DNA from 3 places in the Streptomyces sp. NPDC006235 genome. Region 1 is predicted to be linked to each of the others. Evidence: riboswitches for the same ligand, from Rfam matches in the RefSeq annotation. Region 1 holds a riboswitch; each other region holds the start of a gene.
What was found. Region 1 has a riboswitch for cyclic di-AMP ahead of ABZ192_RS34890 (M23 family metallopeptidase). Riboswitches for the same ligand answer to the same signal wherever they lie in the genome.

Region 1 (4,856 bases):
CCTGGTCACCATCGCCCGTCTCAGGCTCTGGCTTCCCTGACATTGCGGACACGGCCTAGCCGACCCCCCCCCAATCGGCCACCAGTCGGAACCGCTCAGGCCGAAGCCTCCGTGAGCCGCCCGACCTCCGCCTCCGTCAGCGTCAGCTCCCCGACCCCGATCAGCGCGGGCAGCTGCTCCACCGTCCGCGCGGAGGCGATCGGCGCCACCACGGTCGGCTGGGCCGCGAGCCAGGCGAGGGCGACCGTGGCGACGGGGACGTCATGGGCCGCGGCGATCCCGTCAAGGGCGTCGAGGACCCGGCGGCCCCTCTCGGTCTGAAGGTGCTGGGCGGCACCGCTCGCCCGCGCGCTGTCGACGGTCGTACCGGGCCGGTACTTGCCGGTCAGGAAGCCCGACGCGAGCGCGTAGTACGGGACGGCCGCCAGGCCGGTCCGCGCGGCGAGGTGCTGGAGCTCGCCCTCGTAGGTGTCGCGGGAGACCAGGTTGTAGTGGGGCTGGAGGGCGACGTACCGGGCGAGCCCCTCGCGGTCGGAGAACTCGATGGAGGCCCGCAGCCGCTCCGCGGAGATGTTGGAGGCGGCGATGTGCCGCACCTTCCCGGCCGTCACGAGTTCGTCGAGCGCGCCGATGATCTCCTCCACCGGCACGTCGGGCTTGTCGTAGTGCGTGTAGTACAGGTCGATGTAGTCGGTGCCGAGGCGCCGCAGGGAGGCGTCGGCGGCGGCCTTGATGTTGGCGGCGGACAGGCCCTGGAACTCGGGGTGCTGGCTGACCTTCGTGGCGACGACGACGTCCGCGCGGTTGCCGCGCGACGCCAGCCACTTACCGAGGACGGTCTCGGACTCGCCGCCCTGGTTGCCGTCCACCCACGCCGAGTAGACGTCGGCGGAGTCGATGAAGTTGCCGCCGGCGGCGGTGTACGCGTCGAGGACGGCGAACGACTGGGCCTCGTCCGCGGTCCAGCCGAAGACGTTGCCGCCGAGGGCGAGCGGGAAGACCTCGAGGTCGGAGGAGCCGAGCTTGCGAAGAGACGTCATGCTCCGCGTCAACGGCCGTGCGGGAGAGGCTCATTCCACAGCGGACGCAAAACTCCCGTAAACGGCCCCGCACGAAACTTCCGCACGAGACCCCGCACGAAACCTCCGCACGAGACCCCGCGCGAAACCTTCCGCACGAGACCGCAAACGCCGCCGTCGCTCAGACGTTCAGGCCCTTGCCCCGCAGCCACGCAAGCGGGTCGATGCCGTTGCTGGACCCACCGGTGTGGACCTCGAGGTGCAGATGCGCCCCGGTGACGTTGCCCGTCGCGCCCACGCGGCCGATGACGTCGCCCGTGCTGACCTTCTGGCCGACGCTGACGCCGATGGACGACTGGTGCGCGTACCAGATCTCCGTGCCGTCATCGAGGGTCAGGACCGTCTTGTAGCCGTACGAGCCGTTCCAGCCCGCCTCGGTGATGGTGCCGCTGTGCACCGCCTTGATCGGCGTGCCCGTGGGCGCGGCGAAGTCGAGGCCGGTGTGGTAGCCGGAGGACCAGTAGGCGCCGGCCTGACCGAAGGTCGAGGTGATGGTGTACGCGGAGGTCGGCAGCGTGTACTGCTTGGCGAGGGCGGCGAGCCGCTCGGCCTCGGCCTTCTTCCGGGCCTCCTCCTCCGCCTTCTCCTTGGCTTCGGCGGCCTTGGCCTTGGCTTCCTTCTCGGCCTTGGCGGCGGCCTCCGCGGCCGCCTTGCGGGCGGCTTCGGCGGCGTCCTGCGCGGCCTTGGTCTCGATCTGCTCCTGCTGGTGCTCGACCTGCGCCATGATCCGGGCGCGCAGTGCCTCACCGGCGCCGGAGGTGCCCTGCTCGGTGTCGGCGGACGCCGTGGCGAGGTCGCTGAGCGGAGTGGCGGAGCCTTCGGGGGTGTCGTCGTCCGAGATGAGGGAACCCACCGAGGGAAGGTCCGGGACGGAGATCGACACCGGCGGCTTGCCGGTCTGGGCGCTGGCCATGCCGCCCGCACCCACGGCGGCTATGACGCCGACGCCGAGGACGGTGGAGCTGCGCGCGAGGCCTCCGCCGCGCTGCTTGGTGACGCGATGCCGGCCACGGATGGGGCGGATGGACTCCGCGGTGGGGTTCCATTCCTGGAACGGGCCCTCGTCGGTGTGGTGACCGCCGTAGCCGAAGGTTTCGGTGTCGCGCTGGTTCGGCGCGGACGGGGCCGCGGGGGCAGGCCGGTTTGACGCCACGTGGGCGTACTCCTTTCCTTCCTTCTCGCCTACCGGGTTAGCTGACGGGTTCGGAGCAGGAAGGTCTCCTACGCGCGTATACCGGCCGTGCTTCCACGGCGGCATCCGCTCGATTCACCCCAAGTGGTGGTTCCCCGGTTCCCTTTCAGGATTCGGCGCGTGCGCACGGAGCCGCCTTCTGTGACGGCTGGGACGACCGCGCTGCGTTATCGAACGTTAATAGACGCGCGGTGGGTATTCCAGCGATTCCGCTTGATCATTAACCTTTTTCACGCGGACCAACCTGCCACGACCAGTCCAAAACGGGCGAGTTGACCGCCACGCAAGTGACTCACGTGTTTTGACGGTGTGTCAGTTGTGATGCGGAGCGGCGTGCTTCATTCACCGACAGTAATGTCGGCGGTAAAGGGAGAACCCAGGAAAAACCGAGGGCCGGAACCCTTTCGGATTCCGGCCCTCGGCCTTCAGTAGCGGGGACAGGATTTGAACCTGCGACCTCTGGGTTATGAGCCCAGCGAGCTACCGAGCTGCTCCACCCCGCGTCGTTGTGACTCCAGTGTACGCCATCCGCGGGACCACTCGCGCACACCCGGTGCTCAGCGGCCCGGGTCGCCCGCGGGGGTGAGGGTCTCCCAGGCGGTGAACAGGTCGTCGGTGCCGGCGGGCCGGGTGCGCACGGCCAGTGCGTGCGCGGCCGGGACCGACCGGCCGAGGCGGCCCTCCAGGCGATGGAGGACGGCCTCCAGGTGCGGTCCGAGTCTCCCCTTGATCCGGCCGCCGCACAGCACCCGGGCACGGACTCGCCCCGTTGGCGACGGGCGTGCAGGGCGAGCGCGGCCGTCAGCCGGTCCTCGGCCTCGCCGTAGAGGTCGACGCCCTGGTGCCGGGCCGTCTCGGCGATGTGTGCGGTGGCGGCGAGCGCGACACCGACGTGCCGGAAGCTGCGGCAGGTCTCCTGGGCGACACCGTCCCGGTACGTGGCCTGCCCGGACCAGTACGCCGTCGTCCGCCGCGGCGTGGCGAGGCCGGAGCCGGGCACGGTGAGCGGAGCGGGGCCGTCCTTCTCCAGGTAGAAGTAGGCGGGCACGCGTTCCCGGAAGCGCTCCAGGGCGTGACCGAAGGCCCGGTGGTCGTCGAGGAAGACGGCGATGGCGATGACCGCGTCGGTCGCCACCAGGTCCCAGCTCCCGGTGAAATCCGGGTCGGTGACGGCGACTTCGGGGAGACGGGCCGTGCGCAGCATGCGCTCGAAGCGCCGCACGCGCTCGGCGGGCCAGCCGGCACCCGGGGTGTGCCGCACGATCTCCGCGGCCCTGGCCCAGACCGACCCCGCCCGTGACGGTGAAGAGGGCCTGGGTGTAGGCGGCCAGTGCGTCCGCGCGTTCCCCGGCGCAGCCCCGGCCCTCCAGGTCACCGGCCGGGCAGACGACGGTCCCGTACGGCTCGGCCCGGTACCGGTACGAGCCGTACCTGCTGTCCCGCATGTCGAGGTACGCCTTCAGCCAAGGCTGCTTCCCGGCGGTGACGTGCTCGCGTACGGCGTCCAACCGGGCCTTGGCGACGAGGACGCCGGGGTGGGTGAAGGGGGCGTCGGCGGGCAGGGCCGGGCCGTGGGCCGGAGTGTCCGCGTCGACCGCTCCGCACGAGGAGGCGAAGAGGGCGAGCGCGGTGAGCAGGAGCGCTGCCGTACGTCGTCTTCCCGCTGCCCGCATGGCCGCTGGCTCCGCGCTGTCGTACCGGCCCTGGAGGCAGCGTGACCCGCGGGGCGGCCGGGCCGCAGGATCTGTTGGGCCGATCGGCCCGCGCTCAGTGCGTCAGGTGGCGGTTCGGGGCCTTGGCGCGCTCCTCGTGCTCCGGGAGGACGAGGACTTCCACTCCCCCGGCCGCCAGCAGGCCGCTGCCGTCGGCGTCCGCCACGAAGGTGTCCGGCTCGCGCCAGGCCGTGACCACGCGTCGTACGCCCGCGTCGAGGATCAGCCGGGCGCAGGGTGCGGGGCGGGAGGCCCGGCGGGCGCAGGGCTCCAGGCTGCTGTAGACCGTCGCGCCGGCGAGCCTGGGATCGGCCGGGTCGAGCTTGGCCAGGGCCGCCTCCTCGGCGTGCACGAGCGGGTCGCCGCCCTCGCGGGAGTGGCCGCGGGCCAGCTCGGTGCCGTCGGCCGCGACGACCACCGCGCCGACGCTGAACGCCGTGTCCGACGGCGGGCACTGTGCGGCCAGTTCGCAGGCGAGGGCCAGCCAATGGTGGTCGGCGGCGACGGGCAGGGGGCCGGTGCCGGGGGCGGTCGGCTCGTAGCGCATGAGGACCACGTCCTCGATCCGCCGGGTCTCCAGCAGCCGGAGCCGGCCGGACTGGTAGCCGCCGGGCCCGAAGAGGCGGGGTGCCCCGGGGTCGCCGACGAAGAGCGGGGCGAGGACCAGCTGGAGTTCGTCGGCCAGGCCCTGGGTGAGGAGCTGGGTGTGGATCAGGCCGCCGCCCTCGACCATGAGGCGTCGTACGCCCCGGACGTCGTGCAGGTGGGTGAGGAGCCGCCGCCAGTCGAGGTCGGCGCCGAGGGGGACGACGTCGGTGGCGTCGGCGGCATCGGTGCCATCGGCCGTGGCGAGGCCGAGGGCACGGGCGCGTT
Region 2 (4,856 bases), on a different contig from region 1:
TGTACCTCGAGCACCAGGCCCCCGACCGCGACATCTCGCTCTACATCAACTCCCCCGGCGGCACCTTCCACGCCATGGCGGCCCTCTACGACACGATGCAGTACGTCGCCTGCGACGTGGAGACGGTCTGCCTGGGGCAGGCCGGCGCCGCCGCCTCGGTGCTGCTGGCGGCGGGCACGCCCGGCAAGCGATCCGTGTTGCCGGACGCGCGTCTGGTGATCCATCAGCCCGCGCTGCCCGAGCCGGTCCGCGGGCAGGCCGGCGATCTGGCGATCCAGGCCGAGGAGTTGCTGCGGATCCGGACCCGCATGGAAGAGATGCTCGCACTGCACACGGGCCGCACCCGGGAGCAGGTGAGCGCGGACATCGAGCGCGACAAGGTCCTCACTGCCCAGGAGGCGGTGGAGTACGGCCTGGTGGACCGGATCGTCCCCCACCGCAACGCCACCCTGGCCCCGCCGACGGGAGAGTGAGCCGCCGGTGCTCCCGCCCGAACTGCCGCCGCTGCCCGCACTGACCCGCGCCGAGGCGGAGTTGATCGACCGTTACCTGGAGGTCGTCGACCTGCTCGGCCGGATCAACCCCGCCCTGCCCGGCGACACCTACCGCGGACTGCGCGCCGCCCAGGCCCTGGTCGGCAAGGCGACCGCACTGCGTGACGCATTGACCCTGATGCACCAGCGGGGTGAGACGGAACTGCACTCCGGCACCCTCGGCCGGGCACTGCGGGTGCTGGACGGCGAGCGGCGCACGGCACGCGTCACCCTGCCCCCGGAGTCCGTCAGTTGACGCGGATGCGCCGGCCCGGACGCCCGCCCGCTCGGCGGAGCGTCCGGGCCTGAGTCCAAACGGACCGAATGACGTACCCCTGTTCGGAGTAGACGGGAGTCCTGTTTTTGGGCCCTCACAGTTGCGCAACGCGCGTAGCCGAGGGGCGGAATGGGACATTCCATTGCTGGTCCGGCGGTCCATGACCCCGTGGACGGTGGCTCGAACACAGGCGTGTCCACCCGAACGGGTGAGTGGTGAGTAACAACACAAATCCCCGGTTCGGTTGGGATTTCCGGACATGCATGAGCCAAGATCCGTGTCTGACGACAAGCCCCCGCCACAGCGGCGGGGCGGTCCGGGCGGACGCCGAGTCCTGCCGCCGCCTGGATGACCGGTCGACAGAAGTGCATCGGCAGGAGTGGAGGACCCAAGCACGACGGGTCGCCGGGACGGTCACGCCATGACCGGACCCGAGTAGCCCTTGGGGTGAAGCCGCGTCAGCGGCCGGGCAACTTCGCCAGCCCGAATCCGACAGGTCATCCTTCACAGGCGGCTGACGAAGGGTTGCGCATGACTGCGCTCAATCGTGTCCCGTCGCTGATGGTCCGGGCCGGTACGGCCTCGGCCCTCACCATCGCCGCCGTGGGCGGCTCGATCGTGGCCCCCGGCTTCTCGTCCGAAGCAGCGGCAGCCACACCGGCGACCAAGGCACTCCAGATCGCGGCCTCGAAGAAGGGTTCGCCCTACAAGTACGGGGCCACCGGTCCGCACAGGTTCGACTGCTCCGGGCTCACGCTGTATTCGTTCAAGAAGGCCGGCAAGAAGCTCCCCCGCACGGCCGCCCAGCAGTACAACAAGACGCGCCACATCTCCGCCAAGAACCGCAAGGCCGGAGACCTGGTGTTCTTCCACTCGGGCAGCAACGTGTACCACGTGGGTATCTACGCGGGTAAGAACAAGCTCTGGCACTCCCCCAAGAGCGGGGACGTGGTGCGGCTGCAGAAGATCTGGACCAAGAGCGTCTGGTACGGGCGCGTGAAGTGATCCGCCCGGCCTGCGGCGGCGCCCCTGCCGCGCCGCCGCACGCCGGAGCGTGACACGGCCTCAAGTGGTTACCCGTCCCCCATGGCCGAGCACCGTCCCTGCACCGCACGCGGCGAGACCCCGCTGCAACGCGCCGACCGGAACTTCGTCGAGCTGCTCCAGGAGCTCCGGGTCACCCAGACGGGCGTACAGATCCTGTTCGCGTTCCTGTTGTCGCTCGCGTTCACCTCGCGCTTCACGTCCCTCGACACGGTCCAGCGCGTCACCTACGTCATCACGCTGCTCCTCGCGGTCCTGGCCGCGGCGCTGTTCACCGCGCCGGCCGCGCTGCACCGCTCGCTCTTCCAGCAGGGCGCCAAGCCGCGCATCGTGCAGGTCTCCTCGCGACTGGCCACCACCGGCCTGGTCGTGCTGGTGTTCGCCTTCAGCGGTTCCGTGCTGTTGGTGGTGGATGTGACGACCAGTCGGGCCGGTGGCATCGCCGCGGGCGCGGCGACGTTCCTGGTCTGCGTCGGCCTGTGGGGGCTGCTCCCCCGGCTGGTGCGGCGGGCGGGGCTGCGCGAGGAGACACGCGGCGGCCCCGAGCGACCTGAAGCCACCGTCGAGGAGCCCGCGCCCCAGGGGGCCGTCCGGATCCCCGCGCCGCTGCGCGGCACCATCAGGCAGCCCTCAGTGGTTCGAGAAGGAGCAGCACACCGAGAAGCGTCAGCGCGGCGCCGGTGACCCCCTCGACGGCCCGCGCGGCACGCGGCTCCCGCAGCCACCGGCCGAGCCGGTCCACCAGCAGTGCCACGGCCGGGAACCACAGCAGCGCCAGGACCACCACGATCAGCGCCAGCAACAGCGTCCGGGGCAGCGCGGGACTGCCCGCGGGCACGAACTGCGGCAGCAGGCTGAGGAAGGTGATCGGCGCCTTCGGGTTGAGGGCGTTCGTGACGAAGCCCTGTCGCAGGGGACGCGCGGCGGACGAAACGGTCTCGACAGCCACGGCAGGCGGCCGCCGCAGCGACCACAGCGTCCGCAGTCCCAGGTACAGGACATAGCCGCCGCCCACCAGCTGGAGCGCGCGGAACAGCGCGGGCACGGCGGCCAGGACCGCGGCGACCCCCGCCACGGCCAGCGCGGTGTGCAGCAGCAGCCCGCCGGCGACACCGAGGGCGCAGGCGATGCCGGCCCGGCGGGAGACCAGGGCGTTGCGCACGACGACGGTGAAGTCGGCGCCCGGCATGGCGACCATGCCGGCGGCCACCCCGGTGAAGGCGATGAGTTGTCCGTCCATACGGCCAGACTGCCGGGTCGAAGCCTTCAGCAGGTATTTTGAATGTCCTGGGTGAGCCTTAAGCATCGCTTTGGTCTGCGGAGGTCAGCGGCATGTACGACCCGACCCGGCTCGCGGCGCTCGTCGCCGTCGCGGAGGCCGGGTCCATCACCCGGGCCGCCGAGCGCCTCGGCTACACCCCGCCCGCGCTCTCCCAGCAACTGGCGAAGCTGGAGCGGGAGGCGGGCTCGGCGCTGCTGGTCCGGCATCACCGCGGGGCGCGGCTGACGGCTGCGGGCGAGCTGCTGGTGGCACGGGCCCGGCGGGTGCTCGACGAGCTGGAGCAGGCCCGTCACGAACTGGCCCGGCTGGCCGGTCTGTCGGGCGGCGTCCTCAGGCTCGGCACGTTCCAGACGGCGGGCATCCATCTGCTGCCGCCGGTGCTCAGCGCGTTCCGCCGGGCTCATCCGGATGTGGAGCTGTCCGTCGCCGACTACGAACCACCGGCCGGTGTCACGGCCGTGGCCGCCGGTGAGATCGACCTGGCGCTGACCCACACCTACCAGCCCGCCGACGCCCTGACGTTTCCGGCCTCCGTCCGCTCGGAGCCGGTGCTGGTCGAGGAACTCGTTCTGGTGACCGCCCCGGGTCATGCCCTCGCCGACGGCACGGCCAGGCTTCCCCTGACGGAACTGGCGGGTCAGCCGCTGATCAGCATGGCGCCGGAGCATCCGTCCCGGCAGGGTGTGGAGGCGGCGCTGGCCAGGGCCGGGGCCAGCCCGTCGGTCCTGGTCTCGACACCCGGGTATGCGCTGGTGTGCGCGCTGGTCAGCGCGGGGCTCGGGGTGGGCGTCGTACCGGAGATGGTGGCGCGGACGTCGGTCACGCCGGTCGGGGTGCGCCCGCTCGGGGCGGGCGAGCTGCGCCGTACGATCTCCGTCGCCTATCGGGGCGAGGAGGCGGCGCCTGCCGTGGAGGCCTTCCGGGCCTTGTTGCGCGGGGCGTTCGGCCGCGCGCGGCACACGTCACAGACGCGGTGAGGTCACGGCTCCTGCTTCCTCGCCGTCGGCACGGGCTGGGCCGGGACGGTCCACGGGAGTTCGATCGAGATGGTCTTGCCGCCCTCGCGGGTGGGGCGGATCCGGAGCCTGCCGCCGCATTCCGCGGTCAGCCAGCGGATGATGACGAGACCGCGGCCGTTGTCCTGCTGGACGGCGGCGGGCAGGCGTCTGGGGAACCGCGGGTGGCTGTCCGTGACACCGATGCGCAGCTGTTCGTCGCGGTCCAGTGCGACGTCTACCGTGAAGGTGGGGGACTGTCCGAAGGTGTGCTGGACGGCGTTGGTGGCGAGTTCGGAGATGATGAGCCGGATGGAGTCGGACACTTCCGTGTCCGCCGGCAGGCCCCACTCCGCCAGCGTGCCCACCACATAGGCGCGCGCCGCGGAGACCGAGGCGGGATCGCTCGGCAGAGTGACGGATGCTTCCAGATGGTCTGCCATGGCGACGTCGTCCCTTTCCCACGGGACCGCAGTCCGACACGGAGCGGAAGGTTCGAGTACGGTCCCGGACTGGTGCTTCGTCGCCAGAGTGCCACCAGAACACCCCTCAAGGGCGGCGATCCACCAAGATATGCATATATCTGTCGCTCAAAGCGGTGAACTCTACGACGCGAGACCGTATTTGGGTGGCTCGGAAGGAGTAGGGAGGAGCCCATGCAGCACGGTCCCGCGGTGCGCCGCCGGAAATTGGGCGCCGAACTTCGCGCGCTGCGCACCTCGGCG
Region 3 (4,856 bases), on a different contig from region 1:
GGGAACCAGCAGGCCAGGACCGATGCCGAGCGCAGTCCGAAGTGCGCGGCCAGCGGCCGCCGACCGGCGTAGAGCACGGACAGCGTGCCGCTGCACTCGGGCGCCCGGGTCTCGGCCAGCCGCCCCACGAGCCGGGTGATCCACTCCCGGGCGAACCGGTCCCGGCGGCCCGTCCTGCGGTACTGCGCCGACTTCCACTCCATGAGCGTGCGCAGCGCGGCCGGCTCGCGTTCGTCGAAGACGAACCGCAGCTCGCCGACCTGCCGGCCCAGCCTGCGCTCCTTGGCCAGGGTGGTCTTCAGGAACTTCGGCGACTGGGCGCGCAGCACCGACTCGTACGTCTCGTAGCCCTTCTCCACGCCGATGACGTAGGTGGCGTGCTCCTCGGCCGCGTACCGGACGAACAACCGCTGCTCGGCCTCCAGGTTGTCGAAGGCGAAGCTCGACAACGAGCAGGCCCGCAGCAGTTCGCCCGTGTCCAGGCGAAGGCCGGGCCGCAGGATCGCGCCCTGCGCGTCCGAGACGCCCAGCCCGATCGCCCGTCCTTGCCCCAACGGGCCCCGTTCGTGGGGCAGGAAGCCGGCCGGCTCCAGCCCCTCGTACACCACCGCGACCCGCGCCTGCGGCTTCACCAGGCCGACGGCTTCGGTGAACTCCGGTTCCATGAAGGGGTTGCGCGGTGTCTCCGACGCCGCGCGCAGCGCGCGCCAGCGCTCCTTCTCCCCCTCGCCGAGCTCCCCGGGCACACCCACACGAACACGCCCACTGCTCAACCCGACCCCCCGATCAAGTCCCCCCTGGACACTTGGAAGGTACCGCCCGAGACGGCCCCGACGGTAGGTAGCGGACCATCTTGTTGCCAACTGGCGCAGAGGCCTTCAACCGGGCAATCGGCGTGCGCCGTGCGATGAAACGAAGGGGCGCGTTGTCCGTATTCTCTGATCATGGCCGCACCCCTCGCATATTCACTCATCGCCACCGACCTGGACGGGACGCTGCTGCGCGGCGACGACACCCTGTCCGACCGGTCCCTCGCCGCGCTCACGCGGGTGGTGGACGCCGGTGCCCGGCACCTCGTGGTGACGGGCCGGCCGGCGCCGAGAGTGCGGCCGCTCCTGGACGACCTGGGCTGTACGGGGCTCGCGGTGTGCGGACAGGGCGCGCAGGTGTACGACGCCGGCGCGGACCGGCTGCTGTGGTCGATCACCCTGGACCGGGAACTGGCGGAGACCGCCCTCGGCAAGATCGAGGCCGAGGTGGGGCAGGTGTACGCCGCGGTCGACCAGGACGGGGTCGACGGCCTCACGCTCATCGAGCCGGGCTACCTGATGCCGCACCCGACCCTTCCGGCGGTGCGGGTCGACCGGCGCGACGACCTGTGGGGCGAGCCCATCAGCAAGGTGCTGCTGCGCCATCCCCACCTGTCGGACGACGAGTTGGCGGCGACGGCCCGCTCGGTGGTCGGTTCACTGGCGACGGTGACGATGTCGGGACCCGGCACGGTCGAGCTCCAGCCGTGCGGCATCACCAAGGCCACCGGCCTGGCGCTGGCCGCCGAGCACCTGGGGCTGCGGCCGGCGGACACCCTCGCCTTCGGCGACATGCCCAACGACATCCCGATGTTCGACTGGGCCGCCCACGGCGTCGCCATGGCCAACGCCCACCCCGAGCTCAAGGCCGTGGCCGACGAGGTCACCCTGTCGAACGAGGACGACGGCATCGCCGTCGTCCTCGAACGACTGCTGGGCGGGACGGATCAGTACGGGCCGTTGACGTTGTCGATCGAGCCGTAGCGGTCGGCCGCGTAGTTGCAGGCCGCGGTGATGTTGGCGACCGGGTCGTACGGGTCCCACGACGTGCCGTCCACGTGGTAGGCCTGGAAGGTCGGGTCGATGGTCTGGAGCAGACCCTTGGACGGCGTGCCCTTGGCGGCGTTCGAGTCCCAGTTGTTGATCGCCTGGGGGTTGCCGGACGACTCGCGCATGACGTTGCGGTAGATGCCGTCGTACGAACCCGGGATCCCCTTCTGCGCCATGATGTCCAGCGCCTCGCGGATCCAGCCGTCCAGGTTGTTCGCGTAGGTCTTCGCGGAGGCCTGGGTGGCCTGGGCGACGCCACCGGCGGGCTTCGCGGCCGGCTTGGCGGGGGCGGAGGACTTGGTCGCCGTCTTCTTCCCGGCGTCCGCCTTGGCCGTCTTCACCGTGAGCTTCAGACCCGGGTGGATCAGCTGCGGGTTGTCGCCGACCGCGGCGCGGTTGTCCTTGTAGAGCTGCTTCCAGCCGCCCGACACGTCGTACTTGTCCGCGATGCGGGCGAGCGAGTCGCCCTTGGTGACGGTGTACGTGAGGGACTTGGCGGGCTGGGCCGCCTGTGGCACGGACTGCGAGACGGTGGGTGCGCTCTGGGCCGGCTGGGCGGCGCTGGCCTGCGTCGCGCCGATCAGCGGCAGGGCGAGGGCCGCTCCGCCGGTGCCGGCGGCCAAGACACGACGGGTGAACTGACTGGTTCTGGGGCGACGGTGCTTGCCTCGGGGCATGGCGATGTTCCTCTCCGGCGCCTGCGAGGTGAGCTGTCGGGTTCGGGCCGGGAGGTGCCCGGCCGCCTACGGCGCTGTGTGCCGTACGCGGCTTCACCCCGAGCCGTTCCGCTGCGCGGACCGGCGACTTACCTGGGTCCCCCGCTCCTGCCCTGCGTGAGTGAGTGGGTTCGTGTGGGGTGTCCGGGCGGTGGCAGGATTCGGCGATCCGCCGGACAGGCCCGGAACGTATGCGAGAGCACATGTCGGGAACAAGCACCGGAGTCACATATCGAGCGGTTGACCTTGGTCAGGGGTGTATGGGGCACTTGATCCTTTGCTGAAGCCAAGGCTCAACTTGCGTGCGGCGGAAGGAGGTACGGGCCGGTGCCGGAGGGGGATGTCACAGGGGATAACGTGATTCAACTCACTGATCACGAGTCCGTGGGGCGATTTGCGCTTAGGGGAATTCGCTTATCCAATGCCGCAAATCGTGCATAGCTCGCTATCGACTGGTAAGTCGATAAATGTCTGTTCTTATGAGCTGATCGAAAACATTGCGGTCGTGATCGGATACCACCCGGCCTGTAACCCTGGGCGCTGGCGGTGATCGAAACGTGACCGGATACGCTGACTCGAGTGATGGCAGCGACCTATCGACAAACCGCGTAATCACCGGCAGACACCAGCAGACACACCGGCAGACACCAGCAGACAGGAGACCCCTCGTGACCGACGTCGGGCCGTTCGGGCTGAGCGTGCGGGACCAGGCTCTGGAAGCCGATGTCCAGGCCGGGATGGCGGCTGTCGAGGAAGGCTTGCTCGAGGCCACCAAGAGTGAGGTGCCCTTCATCACGGAGGCCGCCCAGCACCTGGTCCGGGCCGGTGGCAAGCGGTTCCGCCCGCTGCTCGTGATGCTCGCCGCCCAGTTCGGCGACCGGTACGCGCCCGGGATCGTGCCGTCGGCCGTCGTCGTGGAGCTGACCCACCTCGCCACGCTCTACCACGACGACGTGATGGACGAGGCCACCGTGCGGCGCGGGGTGGCGAGCGCGAACGCCCGCTGGGGCAACTCCGTCGCGGTCCTCACCGGAGACTTCCTCTTCGCCCGCGCCTCGCACATCCTGGCCGACCTCGGCCCGGAGGCGGTGCGGGTGCAGGCCGAGGCGTTCGAGCGGCTGGTGACCGGGCAGATCCTGGAGACGGCCGGACCGCAGGACGGCCGCGACCCCGTCGAGCACTACCTGGACGTGCTGGGCGGCAAGACCGGCTCTCTGGTGGCGGTGTCGTGCAGGTTCGGCGCGATGATGTCCGGCGCCGACGACACGGTCGTGGACGTGCTGACCCAGTACGGCGAACGGCTCGGCGTCGCCTTCCAGCTCGCGGACGACGTCCTGGACATCGCCTCCGACTCCCACGAGTCCGGCAAGACGCCCGGCACCGACCTGCGCGAGGGCATCCCCACGCTCCCCGTGCTGCGGCTGCGCGAGCGCGCCGCCCGGCTCGGACTCGCGGACGACATCGCCCTGTGCGAACTGCTGGACTCCGACCTCACCGACGACGACCGGCACGCCGAGGCCCTGCGCCTGCTGCGGGCCCACCCGGCGCTGGAACAGGCCCGGCGGGACACCGTCCGCTACGCCCAGGACGCCCGCTCGGCGCTGGCGCCGCTGCCCGAATGCACCGCGAAGACGGCGCTGGTGGAGCTGTCCGACGCGGTGGTGCACCGGGCCGGCTAGCGCGTTTTTCCGCCACGACCCCTACGGGTCGGGGGAGATGCCGCCCTCTCGTGTCATACCGCAGCAGTACGTGGAGTTGAGCCCGGGGTCTGACGTATCTCGCCGGCCGATTTGGTCAGATAGTCACCACGGAAAACACCACTCCTCACCAGTTCGGGTGAGAATGGCGGCTCAGGGACGAGTGCGTGCACGACACGGACAGCCGCCGCCGATCACGGAGGTAGGGCACACATGGCACCGTACGCAACCGACGACAGCACGACCGCCGGGGAGGTCGACGAGCAGCGCTCCGGGCGGCGCAAAGCCGCGCGGTACGTCGTCCCGGTCACGGTGATGGGGGTGGCGGCCGCGACGATCGGCCTGGTCCCCGCACTCGCCGACTCCGGTGACCCCGACCTCCCGAAGATCACCGCACAGCAGCTCATCGAGAAGATCGCCCAGTCGGACGTCCAGCAGCTGTCCGGCACGGTGAAGATCAGCACGGACCTCGGCCTGCCGGACCTCGGAGGCCTGGAGAGCAGCCTGATGTCCGGTGCCGCGAGCCCGGACCGGGGCGGCTCCTCCGCCGACCCGACGGCCAAGCTCACGGAACTGGCCTCCGG

Region 2: it holds a riboswitch for cyclic di-AMP, as region 1 does, so the genes downstream of both, ABZ192_RS08575 (C40 family peptidase) here and ABZ192_RS34890 (M23 family metallopeptidase) in region 1, are expected to answer to the same signal.
Region 3: it holds a riboswitch for cyclic di-AMP, as region 1 does, so the genes downstream of both, ABZ192_RS16590 (transglycosylase SLT domain-containing protein) here and ABZ192_RS34890 (M23 family metallopeptidase) in region 1, are expected to answer to the same signal.

What each region holds. Positions count from the first base shown of each region.
Region 1 is NZ_JBEXSR010000043.1:141-4,996, forward strand. Features, by position in the region: partial or broken gene ABZ192_RS34880 (transposase) at 1-40, shown strand, start outside; gene ABZ192_RS34885 (aldo/keto reductase) at 96-1,040, opposite strand; gene ABZ192_RS34890 (M23 family metallopeptidase) at 1,201-2,232, opposite strand; cyclic di-AMP (ydaO/yuaA leader) riboswitch at 2,244-2,400, opposite strand; tRNA gene ABZ192_RS34895 (tRNA-Met) at 2,701-2,774, opposite strand; gene ABZ192_RS34900 (hypothetical protein) at 2,829-3,020, opposite strand; gene ABZ192_RS34905 (hypothetical protein) at 3,465-3,989, shown strand; gene ABZ192_RS34910 (dihydrofolate reductase family protein) at 4,039-4,856, opposite strand, start outside.
Region 2 is NZ_JBEXSR010000005.1:215,485-220,340, forward strand. Features, by position in the region: gene ABZ192_RS08565 (ATP-dependent Clp protease proteolytic subunit) at 1-473, shown strand, start outside; gene ABZ192_RS08570 (hypothetical protein) at 481-789, shown strand; cyclic di-AMP (ydaO/yuaA leader) riboswitch at 1,136-1,338, shown strand; gene ABZ192_RS08575 (C40 family peptidase) at 1,342-1,815, shown strand; gene ABZ192_RS08580 (DUF6328 family protein) at 1,897-2,538, shown strand; gene ABZ192_RS08585 (LysE family translocator) at 2,474-3,094, opposite strand; gene ABZ192_RS08590 (LysR family transcriptional regulator) at 3,187-4,113, shown strand; gene ABZ192_RS08595 (ATP-binding protein) at 4,116-4,574, opposite strand; gene ABZ192_RS08600 (helix-turn-helix transcriptional regulator) at 4,788-4,856, shown strand, end outside.
Region 3 is NZ_JBEXSR010000012.1:12,054-16,909, reverse strand. Features, by position in the region: gene ABZ192_RS16600 (GNAT family N-acetyltransferase) at 1-752, opposite strand, end outside; gene ABZ192_RS16595 (HAD family hydrolase) at 945-1,793, shown strand; gene ABZ192_RS16590 (transglycosylase SLT domain-containing protein) at 1,757-2,536, opposite strand; cyclic di-AMP (ydaO/yuaA leader) riboswitch at 2,540-2,713, opposite strand; gene ABZ192_RS16585 (polyprenyl synthetase family protein) at 3,244-4,254, shown strand; gene ABZ192_RS16580 (DUF2092 domain-containing protein) at 4,486-4,856, shown strand, end outside.